Regions from separate parts of the Nitrosomonas sp. TNE100 genome, predicted to be linked through region 2. Evidence: predicted binding sites of a transcription regulator. Region 2 holds the regulator's gene; the other holds the start of a gene.

Region 1 (3,329 bases), 780 kb from region 2:
GCTTGGTTCGGGAAATGACATCGCTTCAGCATGGAAATTGAAATGACTGGCGGCGAGTACAATATTTTCTGTTATAGCTCCCAAAGATAATAATGCCAATACCCATTTATATCCTCCTTCGGACGGAAATTCAGTTCTGGTGTGATAAATATGGATACTGTTTCCGGTTATCTTGAAGCGAGCTTGGTGCTGGTTATCTGCTGAAGGCGCCAGAATGGCGCTTTGCAGGATGTAATCAAGTTGTTGTTGGGTTACTTTGTTTGTCTTGCTATGCATGTTTAAGTTTGCGATGAGCCAGGGAAATGGCTAATCGACTCAGTGGATTCCTATTTCCCCAGGGACGCCATGTGAATGCTAGTTTGTTTAGATAGGCATCAAAGTGATATCCCTTGGGTGCTACTCTGATTGGCCCGCGACCAAGCAGAATTTTTAGAGCCTCGGTTGCGGCTGCTCCTGCACAAAGCTGGCAGGCCATGATGGTGGACGGTCCTTTGCGGTTAACCAGATCAATTGTAGTCGGATCAACTAGATAGCTCATTTGCAGGCGTGCGGGTGCGAGCCCTATAAAAAAACGTAACCCCTTTTCTTCTTCTAAGCTATTTTTTAAGCCAAAATAATCCTCAAAGGTCATGCCTCTTGGCATGAAGTTGAGTACTGCTGTGCCCATGCCCAAAGGAGCAGCGGTTACTGCGGGGATATTTTTGGCGGCACAGGATGCAAATATATGTTGGCGAGCGTTGAAGGCAAAAAAATCCAGGCCATCAATGTAAATATCAACATCAGCCAGAAATGCCTCGGAATTGCCTTCATTTATACCATCGGGAAATCTGGAAATTTCCAGGTCGGGATTAATTTTAAGAGCTTCCCTGATCATGACATCAAGTTTGCTCAATCCTATGGTTTCAATGTTGGCACCAATTTGTCTGTTGAAGTTGGCCAGATCAAAAGTGTCAAATTCGGCCAAATGGAATTTACCTATTCCCAACCGACAGAGTGTCAATAGATGAAGTCCGCCAACCCCCCCCAGCCCGGCGATAGCGACTCTTTTTTGTTGTAATCGATTTTGTTCTTCTCTTGTCAGCCAACCGATGTTGCGGGAAAAGGCCTCGTTATAAATAAATGGCTGCTGCATATTGATAAGTTTAAATCTATTTACCTAAAGTCGAATGTTTCTGCATGATTTTAATTTGTTTTCTATGATTTAAATATTAGTCGTTATTTGATTTCTTGAAAAATCTAAAACATCTGGAAAAATGTTACTAATGTGAGATTAGCTGAAGGGGTTGAACTGTCTGTAGATTACTTGTTGATTTTTGATTTATCCAAGGAAAGGGGATGCAATGCGGGTACAAGGAACGACTGGTTGTATTTGTATCGCATGTTCCGGCCTGTGAATTGATCTGGTTTTTTATGAATTTGTGTTCTAAGTGCAACAGGACTGCGGGTGCGTTGACGCGCGGACAGATTTTTTCTTCTCCAATTAGTTGAAATCCAAACATGCGGCGCTGGGGGGTGGCATGGCGTGGATTAACTTCGCAAAAAAAGTCTGTTACCTGATAAAGATTGCGTGCATAAATATAAGCAAACTGGAAGAGCACGGCGATCATTTCCTTTGAACCATGCTGAGGATCCAGTACCAGCTTCGATAGCTCACAAACTCTCCTCCCTTTCTCTCGGAAGTAGTCTATTTCAGACTGGTAGAGTTCATCAGCAAGTAGACCTTCTTCTGAATCAATTTTTAGTGTAAGTGTTCCGGCTACAATATCGCCGATTGTTGCTAAAAATGTAAATTCATTGGGCTTGTGTGAAAAAACAGATGCACTTTCTGTATTGTAGCCGCGCAAGGCATACATCTGTTTGATCAGTGTAGTGGCTTTAATGCGTTGTTTGAGAGAGCTGACCAGGTGAATGCTGTAACCGTTGTGTTGCAGGAGGCAATCCGGTTCAGTGTGATCGGGGTAGTTACTCGGGCTGGCTGGTATTCGGTATTGTTGAGGGGGGAGGGGCTGTGTTCTGCTGTAGTTGAATGAAGGTGAGTCGGGGTGATGAATATTAAATGCGAGATTTGCTAGCTGGATATTCTTTGCCGTAACTGCCGGCGTGGATTGGTTCGCGATCTGCATAGAACATACTCCTCATAAGTCATTTCCTGAATTAAACAAATGTAATTCAAAGAATGGTTGTTTGATAAACTGGAGCAGATAAATCATTTACTACCTGCAATATGCTTTCAATAAAAGCATAATCCATGCCATTTGTAATAATGGTTGTTAATCAGATAGTTATAAATTTTTCTGTTTTTTGATGAAGAGAATTGTCGCTGTAATCTGTTATGAAGATTGTGAGCAGTCATAATCAATTGTTTTTATTGAATATTATTTGTCTCTTTAGAGAGACGGTTGGGCTGGGGTGATGGTTGTTGCAAGGCGGCTGCGCCAGAGTATTCGAAGCAGGAGCAACAAAACTCGTTCTCGTGAATGCTGTGGGCATGAAGCAATTCGGCAGTGGGGGTGCGAAGGCCTGGATTGCCGTGATCTCGTAGGCTATGCGAATTATGTGGAGCTTACCTTCCTTAATAAAAAGAACGGAAGGAGCAAGTTGCTGGTTCTGCTATATTTATTTTTCTTGAATTTGATTGTATATAGACATACATAGATGGAACAGTTTTGAGTTTGCATAAGGATAAATTTGGCTGAAATGATCAGAATTTTGTTGTTCCTCATTAGCTTGCAGGCAGTATCCGCTTTTGCGGTGGAGATTACGCCGCGTATTACTGATCGTGAAATCGTTGAATCATTGGCGGAGCTTAGGGCAGGGCAAAAAGCGCTGGAAGAAAAATAGATTTACGTTTTATAGCGATGCGGGAGAAAATGGATCAGCGTTTTGAAGCCATAGACCGGCGGCTGGATTTTATCCAGCAGCTGATGCTGGTGAGAATTGCCGACATATTTGGTCTGATTGGTTTCATTGTATGGGATCGCTATGCAACACTGCGTCCTATGGACACACGCCTTAAGCAGCTTGAACGGGAGCTGTAAAATGACCTTTGGCTGCAGTCTGACGCGCATGCTTCATACCTTGCGCGAACTGGCGAAGGAAGATAAAAAGATTGAGGTAATTTTGCGCAGTTTCTCGCTGTTATAGGCGGTTCCTAGGATGCCTCAGTTGATGATTGGCCGCCTTGACACCGTGAACCTGGCGTATGCTTTTACGATCGCTCTTGTACCTTTGCATTGAGTATGAGGGTGATTAAAGAGTATAAAAATTTTCGACACACTTGTTTGTCAGGTCAAGCCCTCGTTGTTTCTCCGCAAGAGGGTGAGCATTGA
Region 2 (3,329 bases):
TGGAGCGTCGAAAGGTATAGCTTCCTTCATTCTGACCAGCGCTGCAGCTGCTTCGCGCAGTCCCTTGATCCGGCCATGCGGGATGGCGACTCCCTGACCAAGCCCGGTTGATCCGAGTTTCTCACGTGCGAACAAGCTGTCAAAAACCTGGCTGCGCGCAATATGCAGGGTATTTTCAAATAACAGACCAACTTGCTCAAATACACGTTTCTTGCTGGTCACATCCAGATCAATAATAATGTTGGATTCCGGCAATAATTGAGTAATGAGATTCATGGAGATTCAAACCACTTTAGGAAATTAGGCGGTGTTTTCTTCTTATTGAAAACGGGACTGTTTTTTTATATCACTCACTATATATGTGCCCAACTTGCTGATGTTCCGTAGGTCATCTTTTCCGCTGCGCGGGCAACATGGCTATAGTTGGCTGTTGATTAGGTACGGTCCCATTTTTCGAGATTTTTCTGGCATTGCTGCTGCAGTTCTTTACAAATATATGAGGAGAAGTGGACGGGTTTATTCGGGCTGTTCAAATTCCTGATCTTTCAGCCCACCCTGATCGTTGCGCTGTCTAATATTTTTTTCCTTATGCTTAAGGATCTGGCGAGCCAGCTTATCTGCCAGACTATCAATTGAAGCATACATATCGGTGCTATCGGCCTCGACAAAAATCTCTCTACCTGGTAAGTGAACCGTGGCTTCAGCCTTTTGTTTGAGTTTATCCACGGAAAGGGTCACATTGATAGCCATGATATTGTCAAAGTGGCGTGTGCTCCTCTCGATTTTGGACGTAACGTAGTCACGCATGGCAGGTGTGATTGCCACGTGATTACCGGTGAGATTCAAATTCATTATTTCTCCTTATGTGAGAGAGTCGTGTTCAAGGGTATCATGGAAAACTCTGAAAGTATCTGTCTGGCTATACCGACCTGAAATCAGGTTTCGAGTACACATATGCTATTTGTGAACTGTACTTTTTCACCTTGATTTGCTTCATGGTAATCAGCTGATTTTTTCAGAATTTTCCTAGGGTATTTTACGTAAATTAGTCGGGGGAATATGCATGAACTCCCGATATTTTGCAACAGTACGGCGAGCAACAACAATACCCTGCTGCGCGAGTATTTGTGAAACTTGACTATCATTAAGTGGCTTTTTTCGATCCTCATTCTGGATCAATTGCTTAATAAGTCCACGAATAGCTATGGCTGAATGTGCTTCACCCGTTTCAGCGGGAATATGGCTTCCAAAGAAATATTTGAGCTCAAAGATACCGTGCGGTGTCCGCATATACTTCTGGGTTGTGATACGAGAAATGGTTGACTCATGTAATCCAAGAACTTCGGCAATTTCACGCATAACAAGGGGGCGCACAGCTGTTTCGCCATGCTCCAGGAATGCTTGCTGGCAATCAATAATCGCCTGACTGGCCCGGAGTATGGTAACCATGCGCTGGTCGATATTTCTGATCAGCCAGCGGGCCTCTTTCAGTTGCTCCATCAGTGGTCGGATTGCTTCATTACGATTCTGCTTCAGAATGTCGGCATATAAATGGTTAACGCGCACACGCGGAACTGAATCGGAATTAAGCTGTGCCACCCAGCCTCTAGCCGATTTGGTCACAATCACATCAGGAATGACATAACGTGCTGTTGTTGCGTTGAAATCATCGCCAGGCTTGGGATTGAGTTGAGTGATCAACTGGTAAACTGACTGTAAACAGGTTTCATCACAGCCAAGAACTTTCCTGAGCAATGGGAAATTTTTGGCAGCGACACTTTCCAGGTGCTCATTGACCAGTTTGAGTGCTTCCGTTCGTAGTGGCGTTGCATCCGGCAATGCTGAAAGCTGTATAGACAGACACTCCCGCAGATTGCGTGCTCCCACGCCGGGCGGATCCAGTTGCTGAATATAAGCAAGGGCTGACTTCAGGTCCGTGATGTCGATTTCCAGTTCAACCGGAAGTAACTTGGCAAGCTCTTCCAGATCCTGAGTAAAATAACCATTATCGTCCAGACTATCCACCAGCAGCGCGGTAATTTTCTTTTTTCGTTCGCAACGTTGCCTCAAGCTGATTTGCATGAGCAGGTGTTCACGCAAGCTGGCGGGTTTGCTAACCAGGCGAGAATAGTCCTGATCATACTCCTCATCATCTTGTCTACGTGTGTCTAAAAAAGCCCCCTGATCTGAATACAATGAGTCATCTAGCCAGTCGTTCGATATTTCAGTGTTTTCTCTAATATCATGGGATTCATTAGCTTCTGCTGTAGCAGATAAATCTGATGATACTAACGAAGAATCTTGTCCTTCAGTTTCAAGTTTTTCTTGATCGATATCTTCATCCAGCTCAAGCAAAGGGTTTTCTTGGACAATACGTGAGATTTCCTGGTTGAGTTCAAGTGCAGATAGTTGAAGCAGCTGAATTGATTGTTTCAGTTGCGGTGTCAGTGTAAGGCCGGTAGAAAGCTTGAGTTGCAGAGTCGGCTTCATATTTTTCAGAGCCTGAAATGCTCCCCCAGATAAACTTCCCGGACACGTCCGTCATTGATGATTTCAGCAGGGACTCCACTGGCAAGCACGGTTCCTTCGCTGATGATATAGGCACGGTCACAAATCCCCAGTGTTTCTCGCACATTATGATCTGTGATAAGTACACCGATTCCGCGTGATTTGAGAAAACCGATGACTCTCTGGATATCCATAACGGCAATTGGATCTACTCCAGCGAAGGGTTCGTCCAGCAGGATGAAGCGCGGCTGGGATGCCAGTGCTCGTGCAATTTCTACACGCCTGCGTTCACCACCCGATAGGCTCATGCCTAGGCTCTCACGCAGATGACCGATATGCAGGTCATGTAGCAATCCGTCCAGATGCCGCTGCATTTCATCTTTCTGAAAGTGTTGTAATTCTAGTACTGCAAGAATGTTTTCTTCGACCGAAAGCCGACGGAAAACTGATGCCTCCTGGGGAAGATAGCTTAACCCCAACCGGGCGCGCTGATGAATCGGCAGCTGGCTCAGATTGTGTTCATCCAGAAATATTTCCCCTCCGTTCAATGGAACCAGTCCAACCACCATGTAGAAACAGGTGGTTTTGCCTGCACCATTAGGGCCAAGCAGACCAACAACCTCGCCGCTGCGAACAGAGAAAGATACATCCATCACGACGGTGCGTGACTGATATTTTTTTTTCAGATTTTCAGCTCTTAATTCACTCATAAGATGACCCGGAGTGGCGATATACAGTGGTAAATATATTTTTTGATAGTTTTATTTTTCTGTTTCTGCGTCAGGTTGTTTCGCTTTTGGCTGAATCACGGCACGTACCCT

The links. Region 2 encodes sigma-54, which starts transcription at its own class of promoters, with help from an activator protein. Its sites were predicted from a motif close to TGGCACNNTTCCTGCT; they were not measured.
Region 1: a site for sigma-54 is predicted at 2,239-2,254, ahead of ACZ5EJ_RS02705 (N-acyl amino acid synthase FeeM domain-containing protein). Genes of this name have one in related genera too.

The regions. Positions count from the first base shown of each region.
Region 1 is NZ_AP040997.1:536,479-539,807, forward strand. Features, by position in the region: gene ACZ5EJ_RS02695 (hypothetical protein) at 1-276, opposite strand, end outside; gene ACZ5EJ_RS02700 (ThiF family adenylyltransferase) at 269-1,132, opposite strand; gene ACZ5EJ_RS02705 (N-acyl amino acid synthase FeeM domain-containing protein) at 1,260-2,123, opposite strand; gene ACZ5EJ_RS02710 (hypothetical protein) at 2,698-2,841, shown strand; gene ACZ5EJ_RS02715 (hypothetical protein) at 2,871-3,038, shown strand.
Region 2 is NZ_AP040997.1:2,247,648-2,250,976, reverse strand. Features, by position in the region: gene ptsN (PTS IIA-like nitrogen regulatory protein PtsN) at 1-276, opposite strand, end outside; gene hpf (ribosome hibernation-promoting factor, HPF/YfiA family) at 517-852, opposite strand; gene ACZ5EJ_RS10770 (RNA polymerase factor sigma-54) at 1,027-2,490, opposite strand; gene lptB (LPS export ABC transporter ATP-binding protein) at 2,496-3,218, opposite strand; gene lptA (lipopolysaccharide transport periplasmic protein LptA) at 3,270-3,329, opposite strand, start outside.